Regions from separate parts of the Streptosporangium sp. NPDC020145 genome, predicted to be linked through region 1. Evidence: riboswitches for the same ligand, from Rfam matches in the RefSeq annotation. Region 1 holds a riboswitch; the other holds the start of a gene.
What was found. A riboswitch is a leader RNA that binds a small molecule or an ion and turns the genes downstream of it on or off. The one in region 1 is predicted to bind cyclic di-AMP.
Positions count from the first base shown of each region.

Region 2: another riboswitch for cyclic di-AMP. It lies ahead of ABZ463_RS06775 (hypothetical protein); the one in region 1 lies ahead of ABZ463_RS01115 (CHAP domain-containing protein).

Region 1 is NZ_JBEXZT010000001.1:255,575-272,799, forward strand. Features, by position in the region: gene ABZ463_RS01085 (aldose 1-epimerase family protein) at 1-625, opposite strand, end outside; gene ABZ463_RS01090 (LacI family DNA-binding transcriptional regulator) at 636-1,643, opposite strand; gene ABZ463_RS01095 (GH1 family beta-glucosidase) at 1,676-3,109, opposite strand; gene ABZ463_RS01100 (carbohydrate ABC transporter permease) at 3,106-3,939, opposite strand; gene ABZ463_RS01105 (sugar ABC transporter permease) at 3,936-4,904, opposite strand; gene ABZ463_RS01110 (ABC transporter substrate-binding protein) at 4,991-6,325, opposite strand; gene ABZ463_RS01115 (CHAP domain-containing protein) at 6,722-7,420, opposite strand; cyclic di-AMP (ydaO/yuaA leader) riboswitch at 7,436-7,573, opposite strand; gene ABZ463_RS01120 (oxidoreductase) at 7,958-8,830, opposite strand; gene ABZ463_RS01125 (hypothetical protein) at 8,975-10,012, shown strand; gene ABZ463_RS01130 (DUF6716 putative glycosyltransferase) at 10,024-11,205, shown strand; gene ABZ463_RS01135 (polysialyltransferase family glycosyltransferase) at 11,460-12,749, opposite strand; gene ABZ463_RS01140 (glycosyltransferase family 2 protein) at 12,746-13,675, opposite strand; gene ABZ463_RS01145 (N-acetylneuraminate synthase family protein) at 13,946-16,003, opposite strand; gene ABZ463_RS01150 (alpha/beta hydrolase family protein) at 16,191-17,171, opposite strand.
Region 2 is NZ_JBEXZT010000003.1:278,812-282,788, reverse strand. Features, by position in the region: gene ABZ463_RS06780 (lytic polysaccharide monooxygenase) at 1-904, opposite strand, end outside; cyclic di-AMP (ydaO/yuaA leader) riboswitch at 1,171-1,321, shown strand; gene ABZ463_RS06775 (hypothetical protein) at 1,567-2,187, shown strand; gene ABZ463_RS06770 (roadblock/LC7 domain-containing protein) at 2,463-2,846, opposite strand; gene ABZ463_RS06765 (hypothetical protein) at 2,917-3,498, opposite strand; gene ABZ463_RS06760 (DUF4032 domain-containing protein) at 3,650-3,977, opposite strand, start outside.

The sequences.
Region 1 (17,225 bases):
TGTGGTCGACGACCGTGCCGCCGAGCCGTCTGGGCTCCCTGAAGTCGTACGGCGTGCCGGAGACGTCCTCAAGGGAGGCGGGCAGCATCCGCTCGTCGGGCAGCAGCACCCTGTCCGCGGGCACCAGCAGCTCGTACTCCCCGGCGTCCTCGCCCGCCAGCAGCCAGGGATGCGGCGCGCAGCCGTACGGCGCGGCGTGCTCACCGGTGTTCTCCGCGGTCAGCGTGGTGGTCAGGCCGCCGGAGGTCAGATGGTGGAGCACCCGCAGGGCCAGGGTGAACGGGTAACCGGGCACCGGGGTCACGGTGTGCGCCAGCCGTACGTGGGCGGGGCCGATCTCGACCGGTGACCACCTGACGTCGGCGACCAGCCCGTGCAGGGCGTTGCCCCGGGACTCCTCGTTCGCGGTGAGGCGGTGGGTCACGCCGCCGAAGGTGTAGCGCGCCCCGCCGACCCGGTTGGGCCACGGGGCCAGCAGGGTGCCGCTGTAGAAGGGGACGGGCCCCTCCGGCGGCCAGTCCGCCACCAGGTCGCGCCCGTCGTGCCTGAGCACGCGCACGGCCGCCGCGAACTGACTGATCTCGGCGTACATGTCGCCGTCGCGAAGGATGAACTGCCTGGGCACGACTGTCCTTTCAGGCGGAGGCCCGCTCGACCAGATGCGTGTCGAGGATCACGACCGGCTGCTCCAGGTGCTCACCGTTGATGCGGGCGACCAGGAGGTGGGCCATCTGACGGCCCATCGCCTCGGTCGGCTGGTGCACGCTGGTCAGCGGGGGAGAGGAGTGGGCCCCGGCGGGGGAGTCGTCGAACCCGATCACCGCCACGTCGCCGGGGACGTCCCTGCCCTCGTGCCGCAGCACCCGCAGCGCGCCCAGCGCCATCGGGTCGGAGGCGGTGAAGACCGCGTCCAGGTCCGGGTGCTCGGCCAGGAGCCCGCACATGGCCCGCGCGCCGCTGTCCTCGCTGAAGTCGCCGTAGGCCACGATCTCCGGCACGCCAGTGGCGATCAGCGCGTCGCGGTAGCCCGCGAGCCGGTCGACGCCGACCCCCATGTCCTGCGGGCCCGCGATGGTGGCGATCCGCCTGCGGCCCCTGCCCAGGAGGTACTTCACCGCCTGCCTGGCCCCGGCCCTGTTGTCCACGTCGACGTAACAGTAGGGGTCGAGCCCGACGGGCTTGCCGCCGATGACGGTCGGCACGCCCATCTCCTCCAGCCTGCCGGGCAGCGGGTCGGCCCCGTGCAGCGAGATCAGCAGCACCCCGTCGACGTGCTGGCCCGTCAGGTAGTGCTCAAGACGGTCGTGGTCCTGCCTGGACTGGGCCATCGCCAGGATCAGCTGCAGGCCTGTCTCCGAGAGCGCCGAGCCGATGCCGCGGATGGTCCCGGCGAAGTAGGGCTCGTCGAAGACCCGCAGTTCCGACTCGGAGACGACCAGCGCGACGGTGTCCGTGCGCCGGGTGACCAGGGTGCGGGCGGCCCGGTTCGGGACGTAGCCCAGCTCCCTGATCGCCTGCTGCACCGCGTCGCGAGCCCTCTCGCTCACCTTCGGCGAACCGTTGATCACCCGGGAGACCGTGCCGCGCCCGACTCCGGCCAGGGCCGCGACCGCCTCAAGGGTCGGACGACGGTCGCCGTTCATGTTTCTCGCCCCCATGAAAGATTCTCCGGACTTCATTGTGCAGGACCGGTCAGGCCTCCACGCCTGATTGTCTCGGCATACCAAAGGGCGCTCTCCTTGGGAACTCTGCGCTGCGTCGGGTAGTCGACGCGCACCAGCCCGAAGCGCTTGCCGTACCCCCAGGCCCACTCGAAGTTGTCCAGCAGCGACCAGGCGAAGTAGCCGACGAGCGGCGCCCCCTGCCCGATCGCGGCGTGGCAGGCGCGCAGATGGGCCTCGATGTAGTCCCTGCGCTCCGGGTCCCGCACGAAACCGCCGGCGTCGGCGACGTCGTCGAAGGCCGCGCCGTTCTCGGAGACCACCAGGGGGATCCGGGGGTAGTCCCCGGCGACCCGCAGCAGGACCTCCCGCAGCCCGTCGTGGTCGATCTCCCAGCCCATGCCGGTCACCGGACGCCCGCTCCCGGCGAACGAGACGTGCTCGCTGCCCACCCAGGGAGAGCCGGTGTCCGTCGGCGCCGCCGCGGCCGAGACCGCGCCCCCTGGGGCCCCGGAGACGGTGAACCGGCTGTAGTAGTTGATCAGCAGCATGTCCATCGGGGCGGAGATGACCCCCATGTCCCCCGTCTCGGCGAGTCCCTCAGCGAGCCCCTCGGCGGCCTCCCCGAGGTCCGCCAGGACGTCCGCCGGATACTCCCCCCTGAGCAGCGCGTCCAGGAAGAGACGGTTCTGCAGGCCGTCGATGCGGCGGGCGGCGTCCAGGTCGGCCGCCGAGCGTGTCAGCGGAGAGACGGCGTAGAGGTTCACGCAGCCGCCGATCCGGCTGCCGGCCCGCTGGGCGCGCATGGCCGCCATGGCCAGCCCGTGGCCGAGCAGCAGGTGGTGGGCGGCCAGGACCGCCCGCGCGGGTTCCCGCCGCCCTGGGGCGTGCTCCCCGGAGGCGTAGCCGAGGAAGGCCGCGCACCACGGCTCGTTGACCGTGCTCCAGTTGCGCACCCGGTCGCCGAGCGCGTCGTGTACGGCCGCCGCGTAGTCGGCGAACCGCAGGGCGGTGTCCCGCGCGGGCCAGCCTCCCGCGTCCTCAAGGGCCTGGGGCAGGTCCCAGTGGTAGAGCGTCACCCACGGGTCGATCCCCTGGCCGAGCAGTTCGTCGACCAGCCTGCGGTAGAAGTCGAGCCCCCGCTGGTTGACCGCCCCCACGCCGTCCGGCTGGACGCGCGGCCAGGAGACGGAGAAGCGGTAGGCGCCCAGGCCGAGCCGGGCCATCAGCCGGACGTCGTCGCGGTAGCGGTGGTAGTGGTCGACGGCGACGTCGGCGTTCTCACCGTTCACCACCCGCCCCGGCAGGCGGGCGAAGGTGTCCCAGATGGACCTGCCGCGCCCGTCCTCGGAGACCGCGCCCTCGATCTGGTAGGCGGAGGTCGCCGCCCCCCAGGCGAAGCCCTCCGGGAACCTCAACTCCTGATCCTGTGTCTGCTGCGTCGTCACGCCTTGACCGCACCTTCCATGAGGCCGCCGACGATCTGACGGCCGAACACGACGAAAACAATGAAAAGAGGCAGGACCGAGACCGCCGTGCCGGTGAACAACATGACGTAGTCGGTGCCGTGGGCCTGGTTGAGCGCGGCGATCGAGGTCTGCACCACGGGGTTGTCCGGGTCCAGCACGATCAACGGCCACATGAACTCGTTCCAGGTCTGCATGAAGACAAGCAGCGCCAGTACGGCCATGCCCGGCCTGAGCGCGGGCAGGATCACCCGGGCGTAGACGCCCGCCGTCGAGGCGCCGTCGACGCGGGCGGCCTCGACCAGTTCGTCCGGCACCGCCTGGGAGGCGTACTGGGTCATCATGAAGACCCCGAACCCGTTGACGAGGAAGGGCAGGATCACCGCCTTGAGCCGGCCGGTCCAGCCGAGGGTCACCATGAGCTCGTACAGCGGGACCACGCCCATCTGCTGGAGCGGGACCATCATCGTCACCAGGATCAGCCCGAGCAGCGCCCGCCCGCCCCGGAAACGCAGCTTGGCGAAGGCGAACCCGGCCAGCGTGGAGATGAACACGACCGAGACGGTCACGGTGACCGAGACGACGGCCGAGTTGACCAGGCCGGTGAGGAAGTGGGCGTCCTCGGCCGCGAGCAGCCGGGCGATGTTCTCCCCCAGGTGGCCGCCGGGCAGCAGCGGCGGGGGAACGTCGATCGCCTCCTCGTTGGTCCGGGTGGCCATGACGAACATGTAGTAGACGGGAAAGGCGGAGATCACGACGGCGAGGGCGAGCGTGGCCCTCGTCAGCGGTCCAGCGTCCCCTGGGCGGCTCATCCGGCGCCTCCGATGCGGCGGGTGAGCAGGTGGTTGACGAGCGTGCCGAGCAGGATCAGCACGAACAGCAGCCAGGCGGCGGCGGAGGCGTACCCGAGGTCGAAGTCACGGAAGGCCTCCTTGACGACGAACATCGCCACCGTCTGGTACTGGCCGGTCGCCCCGCCGCTCATCGTCGGGTTGCCGTCGAACATGACGGGCTCGGTGAACAGCGTCAGGCCGCCGATGGTCGAGACGAACACGGTGAAGACGATCGTCGGGCGCAGCATCGGGACGGTGATCCGCCAGAACTGCCGTCTGGCGCTCGCGCCGTCGAGGGAGGCCGCCTCGTACAGGTCTCCGGGGATGGTCTGCATGGCGGCCAGCAGGATGATCGCGTTGTAACCGGTCCAGCGCCAGTCGACCATCGTGGAGATCGCGATCCACGCGGACCACTTCTCGTTCTGCCAGCTGACCGCGTCGACTCCGAAGAGGCCGAGGAACCAGTTGACCATGCCGTAGTCGCGCCCGTAGAGCTGGGTGAAGACGATGGCGACCGCGACGACGGAGGTCACCAGCGGCAGCAGTACGCCCATGCGGAGGGCGAGCCTGCCCCGGATGCGCTTGTTGAGGGCGTTGGCCAGCAGCAGCGCCAGCACGAGCTGCGGGACCGTCGAGATGACGAACATCCCGAGCGTGTTGACCACCGCGTTCCAGAAGGCCTCGTCGGCGACCAGGGACAGGTAGTTGCCCGCCCCCACGAAGATCCTGTCCCCGGCGAGCTCCCAGTCGTGCAGCGAGACCCACAGGGTGTAGCCGAGCGGGAAGACCCCGAAGAGGACGAACAACACGAAGTACGGCGAGACAAAGAGATAGGGGGTGACCAACAGGTCGAACCTGGCGAACAGCGCGCCGTCCCGTCTCCGTACGGCGGGCGGGCGCTCACCGGGCCCGGCCTGGGCCGGGGCTGCGGCGTGCGGAGTCATCGATCGGCCTTTCGGGGGGCTTTCCTGGCTGGTTTCTCTGTGGGCCCCACCGGTCCCGGGGCGACGGGACCGGTGGGGGAAGCGGATCAGCCAGCCGCCTTGACCCCGGCGTCGAGGAACCTCTGCCAGGCCTGGTCGTAGGGGACCGAGCCCTGGTCCATGCCCTCAAGGATCTTCTCGACCGCGGTCTTCACCTGGGCGTGCTTCTCACCCAGGAAGACCGGCTGCAGGTTCTCGACCGACGCGCCGAAGATCCGGCCGGTCGGCGCGTCGTTGAAGAACGGGTTCCTCAGGTCGCCGACCGCCGGGTCCCGCTGGGCGGGCAGGGAGCTGGGGAAGGCGGCGGCCTCCTGGAAGGCCATGATCTGGCCGTCCTTGCCGGTGAGGTAGTTCACCACCTCGGCGGCCTCCTTCGGGTGCTTGCTCTGCCTGGGCACGGCCAGGTAGGAGCCGCCCCAGTTACCCGCGCCTCCCGGCACCGTCGCGACGTCCCACTTCCCCTTGCCGGGCTCGCCCGCGGCGCCGGAGACCACGCCGAGCATCCAGGCGGGGCAGCCCATCGTGGCGAAGCCGCCCTTCTTGATGGCGGCGTTCCAGGGCGGGGTGAAGGAGGCCAGCTTGGCGGTGAGCCCGGCCTCGCTGAAGCTCCTGACCGTGTCGAAGGCGGTCTTCACGGCGGGGTTGGTGTCGATGACGAGCTTGTTGGACGTGTCGATGTAGGTGATGTCGCCGTTCCTCTGCGCCTCCTGGGCGAGGATCACGTTGTAGAAGGTGTTCGGGCCGTCCAGGAAGCGCGGCGCGTCCTTTCCGGGATTGGCGGCCTGGAACCTCCTGCCGACGTCCATGAAGGACTTCCAGTCGGGCCAGAGCCTGCCGACCTCCTCGCGGTCCGTGGGCAGGCCCGCCTTCTCGAACAGGTCGGTGCGGTAACACATGGTCATGCCGCCGATGTCGGTGCCGAGAGCGAACAGCTTGCCCTCGGCGTTGACGCCGTTGTCCCACTTGGCAGGGGGGAAGTCGGCCTTGCGGCCTCCGAGGCCGTACTGCCCGAGGTCGGTGAAGAACTGCGGGCGGGCCTTCATCAGGCCCATCGCGCCCTCGTCCAGGGCGACCACGTCGGCCGCGCCGCTGCCCGCCTGCAACCGCTGGAGCAACTGGGGCAGGTAGACGTCCTCGAAGCGGTCGGTCAGGTTCTGGTATCTGATCTGGATGCCGGGGTGGGCGGCGTTCCAGGCCTGGGCGGCCTTGTCGTAGCCGAAGTTCTCGCCGCCGCCGAAGGTGTGCACGGTGACGACGACCGGTTCGGCCGCCGTGGACGCGGGCCCGTCCGTCCCGCCGGAACCGCACGAGGTCAAGGCCAGCGCCGCGGCCGTGACCGTCGTGACCGCGGCGAGCCTGCCGCGCCGCCTGTGGTTCAACATTCCGGACCCCTCTCAGGTCGTTCGCCCGAATCGGTGGGAGGTGTCGTCACGGGCCGGTCCCCGACAGACGCGGCTCTGCGACGAGGCGGTTCCTCAACGTGTTGGGAGCGCTCCCACGAAGCGTGGCCGACGGGTGGGCCGACGTCAATACGACGAGACGCAACCGTTACCCTCCTCCGTTTCCATTGCGACTTATGGGCTCAAACGACCGCAAAATGGATGTGCTTCTTTTTGGGAGCGCTCCCATATCGACGGAGGGACGGGACGCCGAAAGGGCCGTGGCTCGGGGAGCCACGGCCCTTTCCGGATTCGGGGGATCACCGCCGCGGCGGGCGGGGAGTCCGCCGCGGATGGGGGTCTCGTACGGCGGGGGCCGTACGGAGGGAGGGGATGGGGTCAGCCGCTGTAGACCGGGTAGCCGTAGCCGACGACCTGGGAGGTCGGACGGATGCGCTGCTCGACCTTGCCGTTGCCGGTGTTGCCCTCGATCGTGGTGATCGTGCCGTTGCCGTTGTCCTGCTTCACGAAGCCGACGTGGTCGATCCCGTCGAGGTCCTTGCCGCCCTTCCAGTCGAAGTAGACGACGGCGCCGGGCTTGGGAGTGGTGCCCCAGTGGCCGTTTTCCCTGAACCACTTGGCGTGGGTGACGGTGTAGGCGTCCCAGCCCATGGTGGGGCGGATGCCGGCCTGCTCGCCGACCCAGGAGACGAACATCGCGCACCAGGGGGCGTTGGCGTAGTCCTGGATGCGGCCGCCATCGCGGGCGGTGGTCTCCTTGGCGCGCTCACTGGACATGTACCAGGAGTGGAACTTGGTGCCGCCGCCCTGGGCGTTCTCGCTGACGCCGATCTGCTGGGAGGCGATGTTCAGAACCTGCTGGGCGGTCACCTTGGGCAGGCGCTCGGCCGTGGTCTGGAGGCTGGTCTTGGCGGTGTCCGCGCTCGCGTTCCGGACGGTGGCGGACGTCTGCTCGGGGGTGTCCGCCAGGGCGGGTCCACCGGCGACGACTCCGCCGCTGAGGGCGATGGCGGTGCCGAGGATGACACGGGCCAGGTAGTGCGTCTTGGGGGTGGAGGTAAGGCGGTGCTTGGCCATGGGGTACTGCTCCTTGCGTCGCTTCCATGCCGCCTACCGGGTTAGCTGACGGGTTCGGACTGGAAAGTGTCCTACAGCGCGTATGCGCTGATTCACCCCAAAGGACCTGGGTCCCCGGTTCCGCGAGACTCGCGGATTCGGCGGCCGTGTCCATCAGGCGGATGTCCACCTGGTGGAGCACGGTCGGGCAATGTCGTGGCAATGCGCTGACCTGCGAAGGTCTGGGCGTTCGCCGCGAATTCGTTGAACGTACGTGAACCGGACAGACGATTACAAGTCCGACACATTGCCTTGGCTTGGGAATGGGCCCCGTTCGAGGGGGAAGACTGGGGCCTCGTCGACCCGAGACGATCTCCCTTTCGGTGACGCGATCCCCGGTGGGAGAGGGGATCGCGACACGACGGGCACGGTGAAGGGCAAGGGCAAGGACTTCGCGTGCCAGGTAAACGTAGATCTTTTGGCCGACCCCTCCTCCACCGGGTCAAGAGGGGGTCTCTTTACCCGTCCCGGCGGGGTCGCCCCCGGCCCCGGGGCCGGTCAGGGACGTGACGTGAGCGCGGCGAACCGTACGCCCGTGAGCTCCTCGGAGACGATCCACAGCCGCCGCGCCAGGTCTTCGTCGAGAGCCCTGGGCGAAGGCGTCAGCGCCCTGGGGCCCGGGCCGACGTACGTGCCGCCGGTCACGCCGGGGTGGGTCGCGGCGTACAGGGAGGGGAGGGCCCCTTTCTCCGGAGCCTTGAGCGCCAGCCGCATGAAGGAGGTGACCGGCCGGGTGAACACGCCCGGCCGCATGATCGAGGTGGCCGTCGGCCCGGGATGGACGGCCAGGCTGAGCAGTTTGCCTCCGGCCAGGCGCTGTAGTTCGAGGGCGAACAGCAGGTTGGCCAGCTTGGACCTGCAGTAGGCGCCGAAGCGGCGGTAGTCGTTCTCCAGCCCCAGGTCGTCGAAGTCGATCCGCCCCATCGCGTGCGCGCCACTGGAGACCGTGACGACCCTGGCCCCCTGTCCGGCCAGCAGCCGGGGCAGTAGCGACCCGGTCAGGGCGAAGTGCCCGAGATGGTTGACGCCGAACTGGGCCTCGAAGCCGTCGGCCGTCGTCCGCCGTGGAATCATGGCGACGCCCGCGTTGTTGACGAGGAGGTCGATTGGCCGGTCAAGGTCGTCCGTGAACGCCCGCACCGAGGCGAGATCGGCCAGGTCAAGGCCTCTGAGCTCGACCCGTCCCTCCGGGGCCGCCGCCCTGACCCTCTCCAACGCCACCCGCCCCCTGGCCCGGTCGCGCGCGGTCATGATCACCTCGGCGCCTCGCCGGGCGAGGTGCAGGGCGGTCGCCAGCCCTATCCCGCTGCTGGCACCCGTGACCAGTGCCGTACTGCCGGACAGGTCGGGAATGTCATCAGCGGTCCACATGATCGGCGTCTCCGGGGCCAGCTGTACGAAACGGTTTCGTACACTACGGTAGATCGTCACGAGTACGACCCGCAAGAGGGCATATTCGTGTGTTCACCCGTAGTTCCCGGCGCCGTAAGACGTCCGGGTTACGGTGAGGCGGTCGTGAACGGGTCATCGCCCGGCGTGGAGGACGGTCGAGACCACGCGCGGGAGCAGGGTTCGGCCGTTGCCTGGGTGGAGTCCCCGCTGCAGATGCTCTGCGCCGTGGAGGCCCACCACGCGGGGCTGCTCGGCGCCCACGCACGAGTGGTGCCCAGGGCCGGGCTGCGCCCGCTGGCCGTCACCCGCCGTGAGATCGCCAAACTCGGCCCACCAGCCGGGCTCGAACTCGACGAGCCCTCGCCCGAGATGCCCAGGCCCCGCAGGGGGACGAGCTGGGCGGTCGGCGACGCCTTCTCCGGCAAGGTCCAGGCGGCCTGGCTCACCGCCCTGCCCGGCCGGATGGTGATCGTCGACGACGGGCTCGCCACGATCAGGCTCCTGGAACTGCTCACCGGGCGGTTCTGGACGCCCCTGCTCCGGGCCAGAGCCACCCCGGGACCGCTCAGGAAGGTGCTCGGCTCGGCCGCGGGCATGCGGCTGCGGGCGGCCGCCCGGGCAGGCCGCCTGTCGATCTTCACGGCGCTGCCCGTCCCCGACGACCTGGCGCGGGCCGTACGCGCACGGGGGGCCGAACTGGTCACCCACGACTTCGCCTGGCTCAGGTCCCAGCCCATGCGCAGACCGGGGCCGAGGGAACGCACCGTCGTCCTGGGCACCTCCCTGGTCCGCAACGGCCTCATCCACCGCGACCACTACTTCGGCTGGCTGGCCGGACTCGGCTCGACCGGGCCCGTCGCCTACTTCCCGCACCGCAGAGAGGACCCCGGCGACCTCGCCAGGGTCGGCAGGCAGCCCGGGATCACCGTCTACGACGGCGGCGCCCCCGCGGAGATGACGCTGCGCGGACTGGAGGCCGAGCAGCGGGTCCTGAGCCTGCCCTCGACCGCGGTCACCTCCCTGCGCGTCCTGCTGTCGGCCCGCGGCGTCGTCGTGGAGACCGTGGACGTCCCCGACGAGTGGTGGACCGCCCAGGCGGCGCCCTCCCTCAGAACGCACCTATCGATGTTCGCCCATCACGACACTGGAGTCACAGGTTGAAGGTCCTGGCCGTGGCCGACTCGGATTCCTACCTGAAGTGGGCCGCCTACCTGCTTGAGGGCCTGCCCTCGGGCTGTACGGCGGAGCTGACGGTGGTCCGTACCCCCATCACGCCCTCACCGGCCCAGATCCACGCGGCCGTGGCCGGCGCGGCCGGTGACCCGCCGGTGCTGTCCGCCAGAGCCCTGCGCAGGGCCGCCGAGCGGTTCAGGCCCGACGTGGTGCTGGTCGCCTGCACAGGGCCCGTGGTGGACGTGCTGGTCAGCGAGGTCCTCTCCGGTCTCACGCCCCGGCCCGTCTTCGTCTCCGGCCTGCCGGGCATCTCCATCCCGGCGACCGAGAAGGCATGGATCTTCCGCAGCGGATGCGACCTGTTCGTCCTGCACAGCGGGCGGGAGGTCGAGGAGTTCTCCACCATCGGCAAGGAACTCGGCGGCGGAGGACAGATCGGCCTCACCCGGCTGCCGTTCCTGCGCGACAGCGGGCAGGTCCCCGCGGCGGGGCCCCGCGACCGCGTCGTGTTCGCCACCCAGGCCAAGGTGCCCAAGCGCAGGGAGGACAGGGAACGGATCCTGCTCGCGCTGGCCGACCTGGCCGGACGGCGCCCCGACCTGGACGTGGTCGTCAAACTGCGCGCCCTGGACAACGAACGCCAGACGCACAACGAACGCCACAACTACCAGCGTCTGTGGCAGGCCCTGGAGACCGAGGGGCGGGTCCGCCCCGGCGCGGTGCGGTTCGCCGCCGGAGCCATGCACGAGCACCTGGCGCACGCCGCCGGATTCGTCACCGTCAGCTCGACCGCCGCACTGGAGGCCATCGCCCAGGACGTGCCGCTGCTGGTGCTGTCCGACTTCGGCGTCAGCGCCGAGATGATCAACCTGGTCTTCGAGGGAAGCGGTCTGCTCGGCACCATGGACGACCTGGCTCAGGGCCGTTTCCACACCCCGGACGAGGCCTGGTGCAGGGCGAACTACTTCCACCCGAACGGTGAGAGCGACTGGGTGTCGCAGATGGTCGCCCTCGTCGGCCAGTCCCGCTCGGGACGCCTCGTCCCCGCGACCTCCCTGCTGGACGGCCCGCAGTACGCCGCAGCCCGCAGGCGCGCCCGCCTGCGCGTGGAGGTGCCGCCCAACGTCCTCCGAGTCGGCTACCGCGCCAAACGCCGCATGCGCCGCTACCTGAAACTGTGACTTTTGCTCCGCCTGGCGGCGTCGCGGGTTGTGTCTCTTTGCGCCGCCTGGCGGCGTCGCGGGGCTTGGTCGCCCCGAGTCGGTGCTTTCCCTCGTCACTCCGTCGCTTCGCTCCTGCGTTCCTCAGTCCAAGCACCGACGCGCCCAAGCCGACACTCCTCACGCTTGGCGCCGGTAAGGCACAAGACCAAAACCCTCACGCTTGGGGCGGGGAGCCCCCCTCGTGAGGGTGCAAGAAGCGGGGTGCCGGCGGGTCAGGAGAGGGCCTTGGAGAGGCGGCGGCGGATTTTGCCCAGGGGGCCCGGCTCCGGGGCGGGTGTGGTGGGGAGCAGGTCCAGGGCTGTCAGGCGCTGACGCTTGAAGTAGCGGGCGGGGCCGTTGGCCTCCAGATACGCGACGGCCCGTTCACGCAGCCCGGGGTGGACGGTGCTCTGCATGCAGTAGCCGACGGCGCCCACCAGCGCGGGAAGATCGACCGGGGGCGGCTCCTCCAGCGACCCGTCGGGGGACAGGCGGGGGAGCAGGACGTCGGTGATCGTGACCGGGACGCGGTTGCTGTTCTCGTACGGCGCCAGCCGTTCGAGCACCAGGTCGCCTCCGAGCGTCGCGACCGGCAGCCCGAACTGCCTGCTCGCGGTCACCAGGGCGGTGGAGAAGCAGCCGACGACCAGCTCGGGTTCAAGCGTGGCGAAACACGACTCGGCGGGGACGCTCTCCCCGACGACCGTCAGTTCAACCCCCAGCTCCGCGGCCGTCTCGCGGAGCCGCTGGGCGTGTCGCCGCCCGCCCGCCGGGTGCGGCTTGAACAGCACCGAGCGAAACCCCCTCGCGGCCAGACCGCGCAGCATGTCCGCGTGCAGCCCGGCCTCCTCGTCCTGGGTGACGATGTCGAGCGCCGACAGGTACTGGCCGAGGATCATCGCCTGACCGCGGGGAAGGCCCCGCGTGCCGTGCGTGAGCCGTTCCGCCTGGGCGAGGACGTCGAGGAAGGCCCGGTCGGGCAGGGCGACCGCGGGCACGCCGTACTCGGAGAGCAGCAGCGGCGACAGGCCGGGAACGAGGTCCAGGTGGAGCAGGCGGGTGATCCGCCCCGAGATCTCCTGCGGCAGGGGGTCACGGGTCGGGCCGTAGCTCATCAGGCCGTCGGAGTAGACCGTGATCGGGCAGTCCTTGACCAGGCCGGCGATCGTCCTGGCGGGCGGCACCGCGATGGACTCCAGGATCAGTTCCCGGGGCCCCTCCTCAAGGGAGAGGTAGGAACGCAGGAGACGGCCCAGCATCGGGACCTCGATGATGCGGGCCTTCCAGTCGGAGGGGTGCAGCGGCGCCACGATGTCGTTCCACGACCACACCTCGTCGAACCGGGGACGCAGCGCGGCGAAGCCGGGGGCCTGGTCGAGGGAGGGGGTGATCTCCGGGATGGCCGCGTTGTTCGAGACCAGCAGGATCCTGCGGCCCGGGTGCGGGCCGAAGAGCCCCTCGTCGATCGCCGCCCCGAGCGTCATCGCGCCGAACAGCGTCGAGGCGTAGAACAGCTGTGTCATCGGGTCTCCAGCAGTGTCTGCAGGATCTGGTCGCGCTCCGGCTCCAGCCGGCCCGCGGCGAGCAGGTCGGAGGGCAACCGCCTGAGGGCGTCGGCGCCGCGCTTTTCGAAGCGGGCGCGCAGGTCGGGGGAGAAGCGGTCGGCCAGCTCCAGATGGTGGGCGAGGAGGGCGCAGAAGGTCCGCACCGCCTTCGGGGCGAACTCCTCCTCCAGGTCGGAGAGGACCAGGTCGAAGGCGTCGAAGAAGTGCAGCTGCCTGGCGTCGCCCACCTGGGTCAGCGAGCCGGCGACCATCCTGCGGTAGAACAGGCCCGCGAGCGAGACCACCGCGAACGAGCCCGCCTGCCGGTGCAGGCGCCAGATCCACGGCCGGTCCTCGGCGGTGTGCAGGTGCCCGGGGAAGGTCAGCAGCTCACCCAGGTCGCGACGGTAGATCCCGGCCCACGCGTAGGGGTAGTCGACCATCGTCTTCACCCCGGTGGGCAGGATGTGGTCGCGGGGCTTCAGCACCGTCTCCCGTACGGCGAGCGGCGCCCGGTGGATCACCCGTTTGCGCCCCTCGGCCTGGACGTGGTCCACCCGGACGAAGTCACATCCGAGCCGTTCGATCGCCCCGGTCAGTTCGGCGAGGTAGCCGGGCGCCAGCCAGTCGTCGCCGTCCATGAAGGTCAGGTAGCGCCCGGAGGCCAGCGAGGTCCCGAGGTTGCGGGCGTCGGCGAGCCCGACCGGCCTGTCGTTGTGCACTACGACCAGGCCGGGCAGCTCGTCGCGGAAGTCCTCGATGATCTGCCCGGTGGCGTCCGTCGATCCGTCGTCGACCACGATGAACTCGAAGTCCCTGCGCGCGTTCCTGACCAGGGAGGTCAACGCGTCGGAGATGTAGAGCTCGGCGTCCTTGACCGGGACGACGACGGACAACGTGATCAAGTTTTCCCTTTTCTGTTTTCTCTGGTGATTCGACCCCCACGCGGAGGCTTCCTAAGCCCTACACGTGAGGTTTTTGATCTTGTGCTTTACCGGCCCCAAGCGTGAGGAGTTTCGGCTTGGGCGCGTCGGTGCTTGGACTGAGGAACGCAGGAGCGAAGCGACGGAGTGACGAGGGAAAGCGCCGACGCGGGGCGCCCAAGCCCGCGACGCCGCCAGGCGGAGCAAAGGAACACAGCCCGCGACGCCGAAGGCGTCGCAAAGAGACACAGTTCAGACCCGCACCCTCCGCAGCCGGGCCTTCGGGGCCTCCTCGCCGGGGAAGACGCGCTTGACGCCGTCGCCGAGGGCGGTCTCGATGATGCGGATGTCACGGACCAGGTGCTCCAGGCCCGAGGGTTCGAGCGAGGCGGCGTGGTCGGAGCCCCACATGGTGCGGTCCAGCGTGATGTGCCGCTCGACGGTCACCGCGCCCAGCGTCACCGCGGCCAGGGAGATCTGCAGGCCGCGCTCGTGGCCGGAGTAGCCGACGGGCACGCCGTAGCGCTCCTGGAGGGTGACGATCGTGCGGAGGTTGGCCTCCTCGGGCGGCAGGGGGTAGGTGGAGGTCGCGTGCATCAGCACCAGCTTGGAGGTGCCGAGGATCTCCACCGCCCTGTCGATCTCCTCAAGGGTGGACATGCCGGTCGAGAGGATGATCGGCTTGCCGGTCGCGGCCAGGGCCTGCAGCAGCTCCACGTCGGTGACGCTGGCCGAGGCGACCTTGTGCGTGACGACGTCCATGGCCTCAAGGAACTCGACCGAGGGCACGTCCCACGGCGAGGCGAACCAGTGCAGGCCGCGCTCCTGGCAGTACCTGGCGATCTCGGTGTACTCGTCGAGACCGAACTCGGTCCTGACCTTGTACTCCATGTAGGTCATCTCGCCCCACGGCGTCTGCCGGATCTGGTCGCGCTGCTCAAGCGGCACGCAGATCTCCGGGGTGCGCTTCTGGAACTTGACCGCCTGGCAGCCCGCCTCGGCGGCCACGTCGATGAGCCTGCGCGCGATGTCGATGTCGCCGTTGTGGTTGATGCCGATCTCGCCGATCACGTAGACCGGCTGGCCCGAGCCGACCAGCGCGTCGCCGATCTGGACCGGCTTGGCGACCGGGGAGAGCCGCAGCTCGGTCCTGGGGGCGGGGGTCACGGCCGTCTCCGTCGCGGGGCGCGCGGCCAGGACGCGGTCGCACAGTTCCCGTACGGCTCCGGCCCCGCCGGGCCTGGTCAGCACGGTCCTGGCCGCGGCGCGGACCTTGGGGTGGGCGTCGGGGACCGCGACGGGCCAGCCGACGTCGCCCATCGGGCCGAGGTCGTTGACGTCGTTGCCGACGTAGGCGACGCGGGAGGGGTCGATGCCCTCGATGGCCAGCCAGTCGCGCAGCACGGTCCGCTTGTCGGTCAGCCCCTGCAGGACGGGCACGCCGAGCTTGCGGGCACGAGCGGTGACCACCGGGTTCTGCTCGGTCGACATGATCATCAGCTTGACGCCCGCCCTGCGCAGCAGGGAGATGCCCATGCCGTCGGAGCGGCTGACCGCGACCGTCTCGTGGCCGTCCTGGTCCACGTAGGCGCGGTCGTCGGTGTGCACGCCGTCGAAGTCGGTGATCACCGCGTCCACGTCGATGGGCTCGGGCAGGTCGACGAACGGCGCGAGGGCCCTGACGATCTCCAGGTCCTCGGGAGAGTCGATCTCCAGGGCGTGCCTGGCGGGGACGGGCTGCACGGAGACGGCGCCGAAGAAGCGGTGACCGTGCTCGCGCAGGCCTTCGGTGCGCATCACGTAGAAGGCGCCGGTCTCGCGGTAGTCGGGCTCGCGGTCCTGGCGGCGCGGCCGGTGCGCGGGGTCGTGGTTGATGCCCGCGCCCGCCGAGCTCCACAGGAACTCGTGCGTCTCCAGCCCGGAGAACACCACGTCCGCGGTGCCGTCGAGGACCTTGACGATCGCGCCGTCCAGGTCGGCCGGGTCGATGAACGCGCTGGTGCACTGCACCAGGACGACCACGTCCGGCACGTCGGACAGGTGGTCGAGGACGTGCAGGACGGCCGACTCGCTTGAGGCGGTCGCGCCGCTCAGCTCCTCGGGGCGTTCGATCACGGTCGCCCCCGCCTCACGGGCCGCCTCGGCGATCCCCCTGTGGTCGGTGCTGACCACCACCTCGTCGATCAGTTCGGCCCGCAGGCAGGCCTTGACCGCGCGGGCGACCAGGGGAGTGCCGCCGACCGCGGCCAGGTTCTTCAGCGGGACGCCCGCTGATCCTCCACGGGCGGGGACAACGGCCAGGACTCGCAAGGTTGCTCCTCGTGACATGCGGCAAATGCCCCTGAGCTGGGGCGTTTTAGGAACGCTAGTCACGGGGGTGACCGGACAGGGGTGACTGAGCTGAACGCCCAGAGTCGGTCGTCTTAACTTTCCGGAGAGCCGGGGGCTCCAACACGGAGGGCAGTGTGGGGCATACCGGATGTGTCGCCGTGCGCGGTCAGGCGCTCGCGCCGATGGAGTCCATGAGCATGGGCAGCGCCCGTTCCAGGCTCTGCCGCCAGTACGGCCAGCTGTGGGTTCCGGGGCCGTAGAAGTCGGTCACGACCCGCGCGCCGTTCGCCTGGGCCCGGTTGACGAAGGTCTGCGCCTGACGCAGCAGAGTGGCCTCCCCGCGGTCGGGGGCGGTGCCCAGCGGGTCGAGAGACCCGGGTGTGCCGTCCCCGCAGGAGACGAAGAGCCGCACTCCGCGCAGCCCGGCGGTCAGGTCGGCCGGGTTGTGCGCGGCCCAGGCGGGGTCGCGGTGGCCGCCCCACAGGTCGGCGGAGTCCTCGCCGTACTCGTTGAGCAGCCAGTCGACGCCGTTGTTGCCGTCGAGGGTGTTCAGCACACCGGAGAAGGAGGCCGCCGCCCGGAACATCCCCGGGTGACGGGCCGCGTAGGACATCGCGCCGAGCCCGCCCATGGACAGCCCCGCCACCGCCCTGCGGTCCCCGGCGCCGTAGTCGCGCTCCAGGACGCGGCGGACCTCGGTGAGGTGGAAGGTCTCCCAGGCGGGTCCCTCCCGCCAGTCCGAGTAGAAGCCCACCTGGCCCCCCTCGGGGATGACCACGATCACCGGATAGGCCGAGGTGAGCCTGGCCGCCTCCCCCTGGGTCGTCCACGCGTCGTACTCGGACTGGCAGCACCCGTTGAGCAGGTACAGCACCGGCCACGGCCCCGATCCGGGGCGCCACCCGCCGGGCAGCAGCACCCGGACCATGCCCTCGCGTCCCAGCGCGGCCGAGCGGATCGTGAGCTCGTGGTCGCGCTCGCTCAGCCGGTTGACGTGGACGCTTCCCGGCCCGGAGCCGAGCGGGGACATCTCCGGGCCACGCGGTGTCCCGCCGGAGGAGAAGGGGGTCAGCAGCGCCAGGAGCACGGCCGCCACGGCCGCTCCGGCGAGCAGGAGGACTCCGAGGCGTGCGGCTGTGCGGTTCACGGGACCAATCCTGGCGAAACTTCGCGATCACCGGAAGTGCCGGGCGGCGGCACG
Region 2 (3,977 bases), on a different contig from region 1:
GCGCGGGGACGTTGGCGGGCTCCCAGCCGGGCAGGGAGGTGTGCGCCTGCAGGCACCGGTAGGCGGAGCCGCCGTAGGTCACCACGCTCCCGGCGTAGTAGGAGACACCGGCGGCCCAGGGCTGCGCGGGCGGCGTCGCGGTCGTCGTCAGCGTGGGCGTCGAGGAGGGGGAGACGGTCGGGGTGGGGGTCGGGGTGAGCGTCGGCGTCACCGTGGGCGTCGCCGTCGCGGTCGCCGTGGCGGTCGGGGTCGGGGATGGGGTCGACACGTTGCCGAAGGTCACGTCGGAGCAGGTGTAGAACGCCTCGGCGCTGTCCGAGCGCTGCCAGATCGAGTAGATGATGTGGCGGCCGGTCTTCGGGGGCAGCTGGCCCTGGATGACGTACTCGCCGTTGACCTTGGACGGGTTCCTGACCTTCGCCAGCAGGGTGGAGTCCAGGTCCGACCACTTCAGCGGCTGGAGCGGGTCGAAGCCGTCCTTCGTGATGTAGATCTCGAAGGTGCCGGGGTGGTCGGCGGTGTAGGGGTAGCGGAAGGTGTAGGCGCCGCCGCCGGTCGGCATGGCCGTGGAGGGCCAGTCGGTGCGGGCCGCGTCGTAGGCCCGGTACTTGGCGCGTCCGGCGCTGCACAGCTGCCCGTCAGGGATGATCTCCCTGTGCTTTCCGTTGGCGGTGCCGATGTTCAACTCGTCCCAGTCGTAGAGCGGCTGGGTGTCCCATTTGCCGACGGCGGCCTTGCAGGCCGGGGTGTCGGGCGACTCCGGGTTCTCCAGATAGCAGGCGTAGACCCGGCTGACGGGTGTTCCCATCGATCCATGGGCGGACGCCGAACCGGCCATGACCGTCGAGAGCAGGACGGGTACGGCCGCCGCGACGGCGATCGCACCAAGCTTCCGATTGTTCATGAAGGGCTTCTCCTGGGGGGTATAAGGGCGGAGAACGTGCAGGTCAGGCCCATGATTACGGGTTAATTATTAGGTAAGTTTCCTAACAGTTTCACTGAACTTAACGCCATGGGCGGAGTGGGGTCAAGACCTGGCCAATGTCCCTTTCTTGGGGGTTGAAGGTAGATCTTCTGGGGTTTTCATGGCTTTTGCTTTGCTTTGTCCGTTTGTGGTGGGTAGTGTCCTAGTTGTTCTCGACCGGTGACTTGCCCCTCACGAGAAGGAGCGGTCGGTCGACGTCGAATCCCGAAGCCTCCCGAGGGCGACGGGAGCCGGGGACCCACCTTTTGGGGTGAATCCGCCGCGACAACGCGGCGGTAGGGCAACTCCACCGCCCGAACCCGTCAGCTAACCCGGTAGACGAGATGGAGAGGAGATCCCCTCATGGATCACGTCGTCGCCTACCCACCGGCACGCACCGCCTTCGCGCGGATCGACTGAGACTTCCGCCGCGCCTGACCGCGGCACCCCCGCCCCGCACCGCGCTCCGTGTACGCCCGCCTGTTTCCTGGTGCGGCCTCTCTTCCCTGTGAGCGCTCACGCCCCGTGCCCCACTGATCGCCGAACGTCTTCGGCCCGGCACGAGCGGCTGTCCTGTTCCCTCGTGAAAGAGCCCTGTCTTCATGCGTTTCTCCGCTGCCCTGCGCCATCGTCTGCTCGCCGCCACCCTTCTGAGCGCGAGCGTCCTGACCTCCGCGGGTGTCGTCTCCGCGCTGCCCGCCGCAGCCGACACCGGCACCGGAACCACCGCCACCGCCCCGGCCGCCGCTGAGCCCGTCCTGCTCAAGGGCTCGACCAAGGCCTCCTACTTCTGGGACGACTCCTCCGGCCGCGCCGGTGACACCGGTCTGCCCGCGAGCGGCAAGCCCATGCAGAAGGGCATGATCGCCAGCCCGAGCTGGCCGCTGTTCACCGAGGGCTACGTCCTCTACAACGGCAAGAAGGCCAAGTTCTTCGTCGGCGACCGCGGCCCCGGCGTGCCGTCGAGCAGCGGCGTCATGATCGACCTCGACGCCAAGACCTTCGCCGACCTGACCGGTGGCAGCTTCAACTCCGACACGCTGGGCGTGGACGGTGTCGACGGCCAGGGGCACATCAAGGTCGAGTACGTCATCACCAAGTGGGGCGACGGCGTCGGCAAGAAGAACTACCCCGTGGCCTTCTCCAGCGGAGCCTGGAAGCTCATGGACCACAACCCGGCCACGCCGCCGCAGACCGCCCTGGCCGACGCGCCGCGGCCGTAACCCCTCATCGCGAAATATCCCCCAACCCCGAAGACCCCCGACCCCCTTCGGATCCCCGCTTCCTGAGATCCCCGAAGGTCCCGCTCCTCTCCCGGGACCCCTCCTCCGATCCCCCTCGGAGTCCGAGACCCCCTCAGGAAGGACGAGGGCGGGCACCCCGCACAGGTGCCCGCCCTCGTTCCGCGTTCACCGGCCGTGCCGTACGGCCCGCGGGCCGGACCCTCGGTCTCTCCTCGGCGTCGCGTGGTCCCTCGCGGTCGTCCTCGCCGCTCCGGTCACCGGGGCGTCCGAGTGCGGGAGGTGATGGCGGCCAGGTTCTCCGCCGTCCTGCGTCCCTCAAGCCGCAGCAATCCGAGGTTGGACCCCGGGCGGGCGAGGATCGTGAGGACGATCTTCGGGCCCGCGGTGTAGAGGAGCGCGTAGCCGCCGGCCGCGGAGACCAGCGTCTCCTCGAAGGTTCCCCTGCCCGTCATGTCCGCCATCCGGCGGCTGAGGGCCAGCAGCGCCGAGGAGAGGGCGCCGGTCTGCTCGGCGAAACCGCCGTCCAGGTCACTGGCTATCGTCAGGCCGTCCGCGCCGCACACGACGCTTCCGTCCACATCGGGTGTCCGCTCACGTAGCCGGGTCATCTCCTGGCGTACCTCGTCGCGGATTTCCACCGGCACCCTCCTTCTGGTCCGCTTCGGCGTCCGCGGTTTCACGGGCGTCCTCGAAGGCGTCGGACCGGGCTCAGGCAAGTGCCCTCAGCGCGTTCCTCAGCCGGATGAGCAGGTCGACGTCGGCGGGGTCGCCCGCCGTCACGGTCCCCCCGGGAGCCCCGGCGGGAGGTCCCGTCGCGGGCGGGCACGGTGGCCCGGCCGTGTCGAAGCACCCTCGCGGGCCGGACCGGTGCCGTTCCTCACGCGGGAACGGCGGGGCGGTGAGACCCCCGGCACGGGCGGTCAGGTGACCCGACAGGGACTGGAGACGATGCCGCGCCAGGGCCAGATCAGCGTGATGTACATCAAGACGGACATAAATCACGAGCAGGCCGTCGAACACCGTTTCCAATGGTTTTAGTAAATGGTATCCGTCGTCGGTGGTTATGATCACTTCACGGATTCCAGTGGGCTCGCCGGGGAGGCTCACGGCGAGGCCGTCGAGCATCGCCCGTAAGGTCTCGCCGAGCCCCGCGACGGCCCTGCCCGCGCCGGTTTCGCGGGCCGCGCCACCGCCCGCCACGGCCGTCCCGCCGGTCTGGTCGATCAGCACCGCGTCCAGCGCACCGGGGATGGCCATGGCCTCGGCCAGGCAGCCTTCGATTCCGAGCACGGGGTCCCCCTCGCCAACGACTCCACAACGCCGCCCGGTCAGCGTAGGGAAACCTCTCCGAACCCGGAGCTATTCATGAAAAGTCAGATATGGCGAGGAAAAGAATTCCGCCGGGCGGTAGAAGGTTTGTCAACCGACGGGGGAACGTTTACTACTCGTCGGGGAGGAGGGCTTTCTCGTCGGGTTTGTGGACAAGAACGTTCTTCACATATGACTCGGTCGAGGCGGGCAGTCCGACGTCCTGCCCGGCTTTCTCGGAGATGAACCAGCGGTGGTCGAGCACCTCGTGGAAGAGCTGGGCCGGCTCCAGTTTGCGCCGCATGTTCGCCGGTACGGCCTCGATCGTCGGCTGGAACACCTCGGCCAGCCACCGGTGGGCCACGACCGCCTCGTCCTCGTGGCGCAGGCCGCGCGCGACCCGGAAGGCGTCGAGGTCGTTGAGCAGCCGCCTGGCCTGGTTCTCCTCGACGTCCAGACCG